Regions from separate parts of the Janthinobacterium salmonicoloratum genome, predicted to be linked through region 2. Evidence: predicted binding sites of a transcription regulator. Region 2 holds the regulator's gene; the other holds the start of a gene.
The links. Region 2 encodes HrcA, which represses chaperone genes, less so after heat shock. Its sites were predicted from a motif close to TTAGCACTCNNNNNNNNNGAGTGCTAA; they were not measured.
Positions count from the first base shown of each region.

Region 1: the regulator HrcA is predicted to act here: its motif matches at 2,539-2,565, upstream of groES (co-chaperone GroES).

Region 1 is NZ_JBNYXV010000001.1:1,991,248-1,996,084, forward strand. It holds gene lgt (prolipoprotein diacylglyceryl transferase) at 1-9, shown strand, start outside; gene ACQ4WY_RS09235 (EVE domain-containing protein) at 19-483, opposite strand; RNA gene ssrS (6S RNA) at 562-739, opposite strand; gene ACQ4WY_RS09245 (cell division protein ZapA) at 794-1,105, opposite strand; gene ACQ4WY_RS09250 (DUF904 domain-containing protein) at 1,105-1,368, opposite strand; gene ACQ4WY_RS09255 (hypothetical protein) at 1,525-2,271, opposite strand; gene groES (co-chaperone GroES) at 2,807-3,097, shown strand; gene groL (chaperonin GroEL) at 3,148-4,797, shown strand.
Region 2 is NZ_JBNYXV010000001.1:2,722,439-2,727,275, forward strand. It holds gene dapB (4-hydroxy-tetrahydrodipicolinate reductase) at 1-305, opposite strand, end outside; gene ACQ4WY_RS12545 (outer membrane protein assembly factor BamE) at 325-960, opposite strand; gene fur (ferric iron uptake transcriptional regulator) at 1,155-1,586, shown strand; gene hrcA (heat-inducible transcriptional repressor HrcA) at 1,645-2,661, opposite strand; gene ACQ4WY_RS12560 (HAD family hydrolase) at 2,779-3,504, opposite strand; gene ACQ4WY_RS12565 (hypothetical protein) at 3,751-4,350, shown strand; gene ACQ4WY_RS12570 (hypothetical protein) at 4,387-4,837, shown strand, end outside.

The DNA of each region.
Region 1 (4,837 bases), 730 kb from region 2:
GACGCCTGATCGGCCTCCCTATGCCTTCAATCTGTTTGTAATCACTTTCCATTGCGCCGGCGTCACCGGCGTGATGGACAAGCGGCTGCCCTTCTTTAACAGCAGCATGTCTTCCAGTTCCGGCATCTGGCGCATCTCGGACAGGGGCAGCAGCGCCGTCTTCTTCACGCCGCGCACGTCGACGCTGATCCAGCGCGGCTGTTCAGGCGTGGCCTTAGGATCGTAGTATTTACCGCCCACCTCAAACTGGCTGTGATCGGGATACGCGCCGCTGGCCACTTCGGCCACGCCCGCCACGCCCGGCTGCGGGCAGCTCGAGTGATAAAACAGTACGCCATCGCCCGGCTGCATGCCATCGCGCATGAAGTTGCGCGCCTGGTAGTTGCGCACGCCAAACCAGGGCATGGTGTGCTTGGGTGCCGCCATCAGGTCGTCGATGCTCACTTCATCGGGTTCGGATTTCATCAGCCAGTATTGTTTCATGCAGACTCCGTATCACAGCGACAGACGTAAAAAAACGGTTGCGCATGATGCGGCAACCGTTTTCAGTGGTAATGCAAATTGGGCCCCGCCTGTGCCGCTATGCCGGCATCCCGAACCAAACGGTTCAAGGTGGTCACGTTAGTTCAATTTCGGGTTCGTCGAACGAGCGACGCTCACTCCCATCAAACAAAATTCGCAACCGATGCGCATAAATGGTTCAAGGAATATATGGCAATCGCGAACACCGCAGGGTAGACCAGAGTTTACTCCTTTGATCACGCATCGCAAAGAAAAATCGTACCGTGTCCGCTTAAAAAAGGTTTTCCTGGGGCGTCAGCGCGCTATCCAATACTGTGTGCATGGCCGAGATTTTCTGCTTCACTTCCAGTATCGTCAATTCCGACAGCGGGCCTTGCGGCGACTTCACGGAAAGGAATTCTGCGGCCACGCCCAGCGCTGCCAGCACGGCGATGCGGTCGTTACCCTTGACCTTGCCCGCGTCGCGGATGGCTTTCATTTTGCTATCGAGATAGATCGCCGCTTCGCGCAGTGCGCGCTCTTCGCCGTCGCGACACACCATGCTGTAGGACTGGCCCATGATATTGACATCGACACGCGACATTACGCTTCCTTCTCGTTCTCGGCAATATAGGCGCCCGCTTCCGAAGCGGCTTGCTCCAAGCCAGCTTGCACCAGTTCGGGAATTTTTTCCAGCAACGCTTCCACCCGCTCCTGCGCCTCGCGCATGCGTTGCACATACTGCGCGTTGTCGGCGGCCAGCGCAGCATTGTCCTTGCGCAGTTGCGCGTTTTCACGACGCAGCGCATGGGTCATTTCGGCCAGCAGGCCTATTTTGTCGGATAATTCGTTGAATTCGGAAATCATCCCGCCACTATAGGGCGGACGCTCCATGGGCGTCAATCGAATCACGCCGCTGTCACACATATTTACATCAATGCAGGGCAGTTGGCGGACAATACACGATTTTTCCGACGCTTTTCGCCAAGTGCGCGCATCTGCCACCGCCGCGATGGCAGCGTTTTACTCGTCGACGTAATCGGGTTCGATATCGAGTCCGCCATAGCGGTTTTCGCAAGAACGGCGTATCAGCGTCTGTTGTCCGCCCTTGCCGTCAAGCACCATCGTCAAGTCGCGGCAAGTACGGCGGTAGCTGCCAGGTTTGGCGTCCGTCCCTGAAGGCGTCAGGTGTACTGCCAGCGGTGCCGCATTGCCCAAGCCCTTGTTGCTCCACTGGCGCGTCTTGCCATCCTCTTCATCTTTCAAAGTGCGCACGGCAGCCGTCAGCAAGGCTTGTTGTTCCTTGGCATTGAGCTTGGCGATGGTGACGTCGGACAGGAAAGGCGGATACACGACAGGCGCCGGGTCCTTGCCCTGCACATCCCAGTTGCCGCTGTTTTGCGAACAGGTGCGGCGGCTCAGGTCCTGCGCCTTGCCGCCCGCCGTGACGACGAATTTCAGGTCGCGGCAGACGTGCGCCTTCAGGCTGTGTTCCGTCATGCCGGAGTTGCTGAAGTTATACGTGACTTTCACCAGCACGCCACTGTCGCCGCCGTTGTCCCATACATGCGCTTCCTGGTCGTCGTCATCCTTGTTCAAATCGTTGAACAGGTCGTTAAGCAGCATTTTCTTTTCCAGCGGCGTCAGGGTCGCCACGGTGATCTCGTCGACGATGGTGGGCGTTTGCGCGGCGGCATTGCCCAGGCAGGCGAGGCCAAGGACGGTGGCGCCCAGCAGGCGCAGCGCGGGATGGGAAATCGGGAATGGCATGGTGTTCTTTCTCGTGCAAGTGGTGATATGTGGCGATATTGATATGCAATTACAATCATCTTATCAAATTCCATAGTGAAACTCTGTTTCCTGTGCGTACAGGAACGCCCCCCATCCGGACGGCATGCTAGAGTCGCGCCTGTTGCTGACGCCCGGGAAGTTGGCTTGCGCCAGCGCAAACCCTGTGTAAATGCAGGCTGCGCAGAACGTCTATGCTTATCTTTCCGGAGAATAAGCCCTTGAATAAGCCCCCTACCGTCCCTATAATTAGCACTCGTTAGTAGAGAGTGCTAACAAACTCTTTCGTAGCAATCCTCAGGAAATGATGGTGCTTGCCAGACCACTGCAGGGAACGCTACGCGGCGGGCGACGCCGCGATGCACCACTGCCGGATACAAGCAAGGACAGGATGACATGGGGTTTGCTTGACCGTTGCGGGCTGCTTTCAACGGCGGTCACTGAAAGCACGTCTGGCGCTGTGCCAGGCATGTATTCATTTAGCAACACTTATCCATTGAACTTTAAGGAGTTTTGTATGAATCTGCGCCCATTGAACGATCGCGTCATCGTCAAACGCCTCGACCAGGAAACCAAAACTGCGTCCGGCCTCATCATTCCTGATGCAGCTGCTGAAAAACCGGATCAAGGCGAAGTCCTTGCCGTAGGCAATGGCAAGATTCTCGACGACGGCAAAGTGCGTCCTCTGGATGTCAAAGTGGGCGACCGCGTCCTGTTCGGCAAGTACGCCGGCCAAACCGTCAAAGTTGACGGCGATGAGCTGCTGGTCATGCGCGAAGAAGACATCATGGCGATCGTCGTCAAGTAATTGTTTCCACGTTGTAGACAGATACATCCCGAAACTCAGGAGAATTGAACATGGCAGCTAAAGAAGTAGTATTCGGCGACGCAGCGCGCGCCAAGATGGTCGAAGGCGTCAATATCCTCGCCAACGCAGTCAAAGTAACGCTTGGCCCGAAAGGCCGCAACGTGGTCCTGGAGCGCTCGTTCGGCGCCCCTACCGTCACCAAGGATGGTGTATCGGTAGCGAAAGAAGTTGAACTCAAAGACAAGCTCATGAACATGGGCGCGCAAATGGTCAAGGAAGTTGCTTCCCGCACCAGCGACAACGCCGGCGACGGCACCACCACCGCGACCGTGCTGGCACAAGCCATCGTGCGCGAAGGCATGAAGTTCGTAGCCGCCGGCATGAACCCGATGGACCTGAAGCGCGGTATCGACAAGGCAGTTGCTGCGACCGTCGAAGAACTGGCGAAAATCGCCCGTCCTTGCACCACGACCAAGGAAATCGCCCAGGTTGGCGCGATCTCGGCGAACTCGGACTACTCGATCGGCGAGCGTATCGCTGAAGCGATGGAAAAAGTCGGCAAAGAAGGCGTCATCACGGTGGAAGACGGCAAGTCGCTGAACGACGAGCTGGACATCGTTGAAGGTATGCAGTTCGACCGCGGCTACCTGTCGCCATACTTCATCAACAACCCAGAAAAACAAGTTGCCGTACTGGACAGCCCATTCGTCCTGCTGTGCGACAAGAAAATCTCGAACATCCGTGACCTGCTGCCGGTACTGGAACAAGTCGCAAAAGCTGGCCGTCCACTGCTGATCATCGCGGAAGACATCGAAGGCGAAGCGCTGGCGACCCTGGTTGTGAACAACATCCGCGGCATCCTGAAAACTTGCGCAGTGAAAGCACCTGGCTTCGGCGACCGCCGCAAAGCCATGCTGGAAGACATCGCTGTCCTGACCGGCGGCCAAGTGATCGCTGAAGAAGTCGGCCTGACCCTGGAAAAAGTGACCCTGGCCGAACTGGGCCAAGCGAAACGCATCGAAGTGGGCAAGGAAAACACCATCGTCATCGATGGCGCCGGCGAAGCTGCCTCGATCGAAGCACGCGTGAAACAAGTGCGTGTACAGATCGAAGAAGCGACCTCGGACTACGACCGTGAAAAACTGCAAGAGCGCGTAGCCAAACTGGCTGGCGGCGTTGCCGTGATCAAGGTTGGCGCAGCCACCGAAGTCGAAATGAAAGAGAAAAAAGCCCGCGTTGAAGATGCACTGCACGCAACCCGCGCTGCCGTGGAAGAAGGCATCGTGCCAGGCGGCGGCGTAGCCCTGCTGCGCGCACGCGCCAACATCACGGTCAAGGGCGACAATCCTGATCAAGATGCCGGTATCAAGATCGTCCTGCGCGCAATGGAAGAGCCACTGCGCATGATCGTGCAAAACGCTGGCGAAGAAGCTTCGGTCGTCGTGGCAGCCGTACTGGCTGGCACGGGCAACTATGGCTACAACGCTGCCAACGGCACGTATGGCGACATGGTTGAAATGGGCGTCCTGGACCCAGCCAAAGTGACCCGTTCGGCGCTGCAAAACGCCGCTTCGATCGCTTCGCTGATGCTGACAACCGACTGCATGGTCTGCGAAATCGCTGACGACAAAGCAGGCGGCGGCATGGGCGGCGGCATGGGTGGTATGGGCGGCATGGGCGGCATGGACGGTATGATGTAATGTCCGGCGGCCGCGCGCGCAGGCGACGGCATGCGCGGCC
Region 2 (4,837 bases):
CCGGTAGTGCCGATGATCATCTTGATGCCGTGCTCGGCGCAATACGCCAGGTGCTGCAAAGTGCCTTCTGGACGCGTGAAGTCGATCAGGTAATCGGCGCCGGCCAGGCCGGTGGCCAGATCGGATTCGATCAGCACGCTGGCAGGCTTGCCGAGAAAAGCGGCGGCATCCTGGCCGACGGAAGGCGAACCAACACGGTCGAGCGCGCCGGCCAGCACGGCGTCAGGCGCATTGCTGACCGCTTCGATCAGGATATGGCCCATGCGGCCGCTGGCGCCAGCGATGGCAATTTTCAGTTCAGTCATTTTATTCTCTTACAACAACTTATTTGGTGGGTTCGGCAGCGGGTACAGGCTCGGCGGCAGGCGCCGTTGCGGGTGCTGGTGCAACGTCAGGCTTGCTAACAGGGATGGCTGGTGCGGCATCGGCTGGCACCGGCACGGCGCTCGGCGCCACGGGCGATGGAACGACGGCGGCAGGCACATCGGCCTTGGCAACCTTGGCAAACGGCGACGGACCGGCAATGCGGTCGATGTATTCTTTCTCCGTCGGCAAGTTGCCGCCTTCGAAACGTTCAACCTTGCCATCCTTGCCGAAGTACACAACCACGCGGCTGCTGGTGGTTTCGCCACTGCCCCGGGCCAGGCGGAATGGGTAATCCCAGCGGTCGGCATGGAAGATATCGGTCAGCAGCGAGGTGCCGAGGACGAAACGCACCTGGTCGCGCGTCATGCCTACTTTCAACTGGGCCAGCATCTCTTCGGAGACAAAGTTGCCTTGTTGAATGTCAGGACGGTACGGCGAGAAAAACCACATGAATTTTTGCAGCGGCGTAATGGTGGTCGTTTGTGCGCCCTGTTCGGGAACCAGTTCCTTGCCTTCTTTTTGGCTCGCTGCCGGCTTTTCGCCAAGGATGCCACGGCTGGCGCAGCCGGACATGGCCAGCGCGACACAGACCATGCCTGCCACGACTGGTGCTCGAAATGAAATACGGTGCCAGAGAGATGGCAATACAGCCGGTGTTACGCGCATAAATGACCTCAATTGGATGAACAAAACGCCAGGAGTGACCGGCCCGCCAAAAAAGCATATTTTGGCACTCCCCGACAAAACGCTATATGATAAAGCACCTGACCCACATACGAGCAACAAACATGAGTAACAATCCTAGTGATCTCAAGGCAAGCGGCCTGAAAGCCACCCTGCCACGGCTGAAGATACTCGATATCTTCCAGAGTAGCCCGGTACGCCACCTGACCGCGGAAGACGTCTACAAGATTCTGCTGGCCGACAATATGGATGTCGGTTTAGCAACTGTCTATCGCGTTCTGACGCAATTCGAACAGGCAGGCTTGCTCAACCGCAACCATTTTGAAACCGGCAAGGCGATTTTCGAGCTCAACGAAGGCTCCCACCACGATCACCTGGTGTGCCTCGACTGTGGCCGGGTCGAAGAATTCTTCGACGAAGAAATCGAAATCCGCCAGCAAAAAGTAGCCGAAGAACGCGGCTTCAAGATCGCCGAACACGCCTTGGCCATCTACGGCAACTGCATCAAGACGGCTTGCCCGCACAAAACAGCCTGACGTCTGACACATTCCGCCGGCCGTTCCCATGGGACGGCTGGCGCGGCAGGCATCACGCTCAATGATGGCTGAGTGCGCTGGACAATAATTTAGCCGTGATATCGACGATCGGGATGACGCGCTCGTAAGCCATGCGCGTCGGTCCGATCACTCCCAATGTTCCCACGATCTTGCCGTTGACTTCATACGGCGCCGTCACCACGCTCATCTCATCCATCGGCACCAGGTTCGATTCGCCGCCGATGAATATCTGCACGCCCGTTGCCTTGCTCGACACGTCGAGCAGTTGCATCAAGCCCGTTTTTTGCTCGAACATGTCGAACATCTGGCGCAGCGAATGCATATTCGATGACAGATCACTCACGCTGAGCAAGTTGCGCTCGCCGGAAATCACCATGTCATCGCTATGGTCGGCCATCGCTTCACTGCCCGCTTCCACGGCCGCCTGCATCAGGCTGCCCATATCGTCGCGCAACTGGCGCAATTCGCCCTGCAGGCGCACGCGTACGGCATCGAAGGACAGGCCGCCATAATTCTGGTTGATGTAATTGGCCGATTGCACCAGCTGCGCCGGCGTATAGTCGGCCTCCGTCAGCAATAAACGGTTCTGCACGTCGCCGCCGGGGGCGACGATGACGAGCAGGATGCGCTTTTCGGACAAGCGCAGGAATTCAATTTGCTGGAACACGGATTCGCGGCGCGGACTGAGCACGACACCGGCAAACTGCGACAGCGACGACAGCATCTGCGCCGCGTTGGCGATGGTTTTTTGCGGTTGCGGCGTCTGCAGACGCATGCGCGACTCCACCAGGTGCTCGTCCAGATGCCTGACGGTCAGCAAGGTATCGACAAAGATGCGGTAGCCGCGCGGTGTCGGTATGCGTCCGGCCGAGGTGTGCGGGCTGGACACATAACCGAGCTCTTCCAGGTCGGCCATGATGTTGCGGATCGTGGCCGGCGACAAATCCAGGCCGGAAATTTTCGACAAGGCGCGCGAACCGACCGGCAGGCCGTCGGCGATATATCGCTCGACCAGGGCTTTCAGCAGTGTTTGGGCACGTGTATCGAGTTGCATGGTGTCTTAGGTAAGCAAATATTCTTTAAACAAGCATATTGTTAAGCAAGCGGCAACGAAAGCGGCCGAACGTGCATCAACAGAACCTATTATGCACGTTCGCCCGTCCGGCGGCGATCAATCTTCCAGTTGCTGCTGCAACCACAACAGCAACTCGTCGAAGTTGGCGCAGATGGCGTCGGGCTGCACACCAGCGGCCAGGTGCGCGTCGCTGCCTTTGCGGTTCATCCAGACGGCACGCATGCCCGCCCCCTGCGCTCCCGTCACGTCGAAATACAAGTCGTCACCGACATATACGGCTTCATGGGGCGCCACATCCAGCGCGGCGCAAGCGGCCAGGAAGATGCTGGCGTCGGGCTTGGCCACGCCAAAATCACTGGCAGCAATCGATACCTTGAAATGCTGCGCCAGGCCGATAATTTCAAGGTCCGCATTGCCATTTGAGATCGAGCCGACCAACATGCGCTGGCGCATCCAGGCCAGGCCAGGCAAGACGTCGTCATACGGCTGGACGCGGTTGCGTGCGGCCAGGAATTGCAGGATAGCCCCGTCGACCAGGGCGGCATCCTCGCCGGCAGCCTCGAAGGCGGCCAACAAGCCCGCGCGGCGCAACTCGATCAGGTTGCCATGGAAATGCGGCTGCGCATTGAGCATGGCCAGACGGTGCTGGCGCAGCACCTCGATGGAAAACTGCTGCGCCACCTTGGGCGCATGCGTGGCCAGCCAGTCGTGCAGCAGGGTTTCCGCGGCGGCAATCACGGGCGCGATGGGCCACAAGGTATCGTCGAGATCGAACAGGATGGCCTTGGGCGGCACGGCGGGTTTGACAGGGGCAAGGGACATGGGACTCATCAATGGGATGCTGCGTCACGGTGCGCAGGGTGCATCTATTGTCGCACCGATCGCCGCCGTCGGCATGGCTGCGCCTCCCTGAAATGGGGCCGGGCCAGCGCTTCCCGGCGAAAAATTGTTACAGGGTGATACAAGGCAAGATCATCCAGCTTGCCAGATAGACTAAAATAGGCGCCATTCCAATGCGGCGCCAGCGTCCGCGTTGCGCTACCCAACCTAATTCGTTTTGGAGAATGTATGAAAAATTTGTACCTGCGCTCGATGCTGGCGGCGGCTTGCGCCGCCACACTGGCAGCCTGCGGCGGCAGCGGCGGCAACCTGTATCTGCAAGTCCAAGTCAGCGGCCTGGCCAAGGATGGCCTGATTCTCTTGAATGACGGGGAACGCTTGCCGGTTACTGCGGGCCTGTCCACCGTTGTTTTCACCAAGCTGGTCAAGAACGATGACCGCTACGATATCACCATCGCGCAACAGCCCAAGGGCGCCGTTTGCACCATGATCAATGGCGTTGGCAAGGCATCGAGCTACTCCGTGACCACGGCCGCGGTGAGCTGCAAGACGAATTCCTACCCGCTGAGCGGCACGATCACGGGCCTGACCGCTGGCGGCTTGCGCCTGGTGATGGGTCCCAACGGCACCAGCCCACTGGCTGGCGTCAGCTCCTACGAATTCACAAGCGTTGCTGACGGCGCCGCATACGGTATTTCCATACTGACTCAGCCAACGGGCCTGACGTGCCGCTTCCAGGGTTCAAAGAGTGCCGACGGCAGCGATACGGTCGGCACGATGGGTTCTGCCGCCACGACCGCCGCCACACTTGACTGCACGCCGCAGTAATCCTTGCGATTCGTCACCTATTTTTTGGAGAAATACATGAAGTTATCCTGCTTGCGCCCACTCGCCGCGCTGCTGCTGACCCTGGGACTGGCCGCTTGCGGCGGCAAGGCCTCGTACGAGGTCGGCGGCACCATCAGCAACTTGAACACCGACGGCCTGATCCTGGCCAATGGCGGCGAGCCCCTCCCGGTTCCATCCGGAAAGACCGAGTTTACCTTTAAAAAGCGCATCGACTATGGCACCGACTACAACATCACCGTGCAAACTCAGCCTGCCCACATGACTTGCGGCATCAGTGGTGGTTCCGGATCGGCTGGTCATTACATCAACATCAGCGCCGCTGTTTCTTGTTCAAAAAACACGTATAGCGTGGGCGGCACGGTTTCCGGCCTGACCGTGGACGGCCTGGTGCTGATTAACGGTAGTGCAACAACAACGGTGGCCAAGGACGCCACGACCTTTACCATAGGCTCTGTCGCCTATGGCG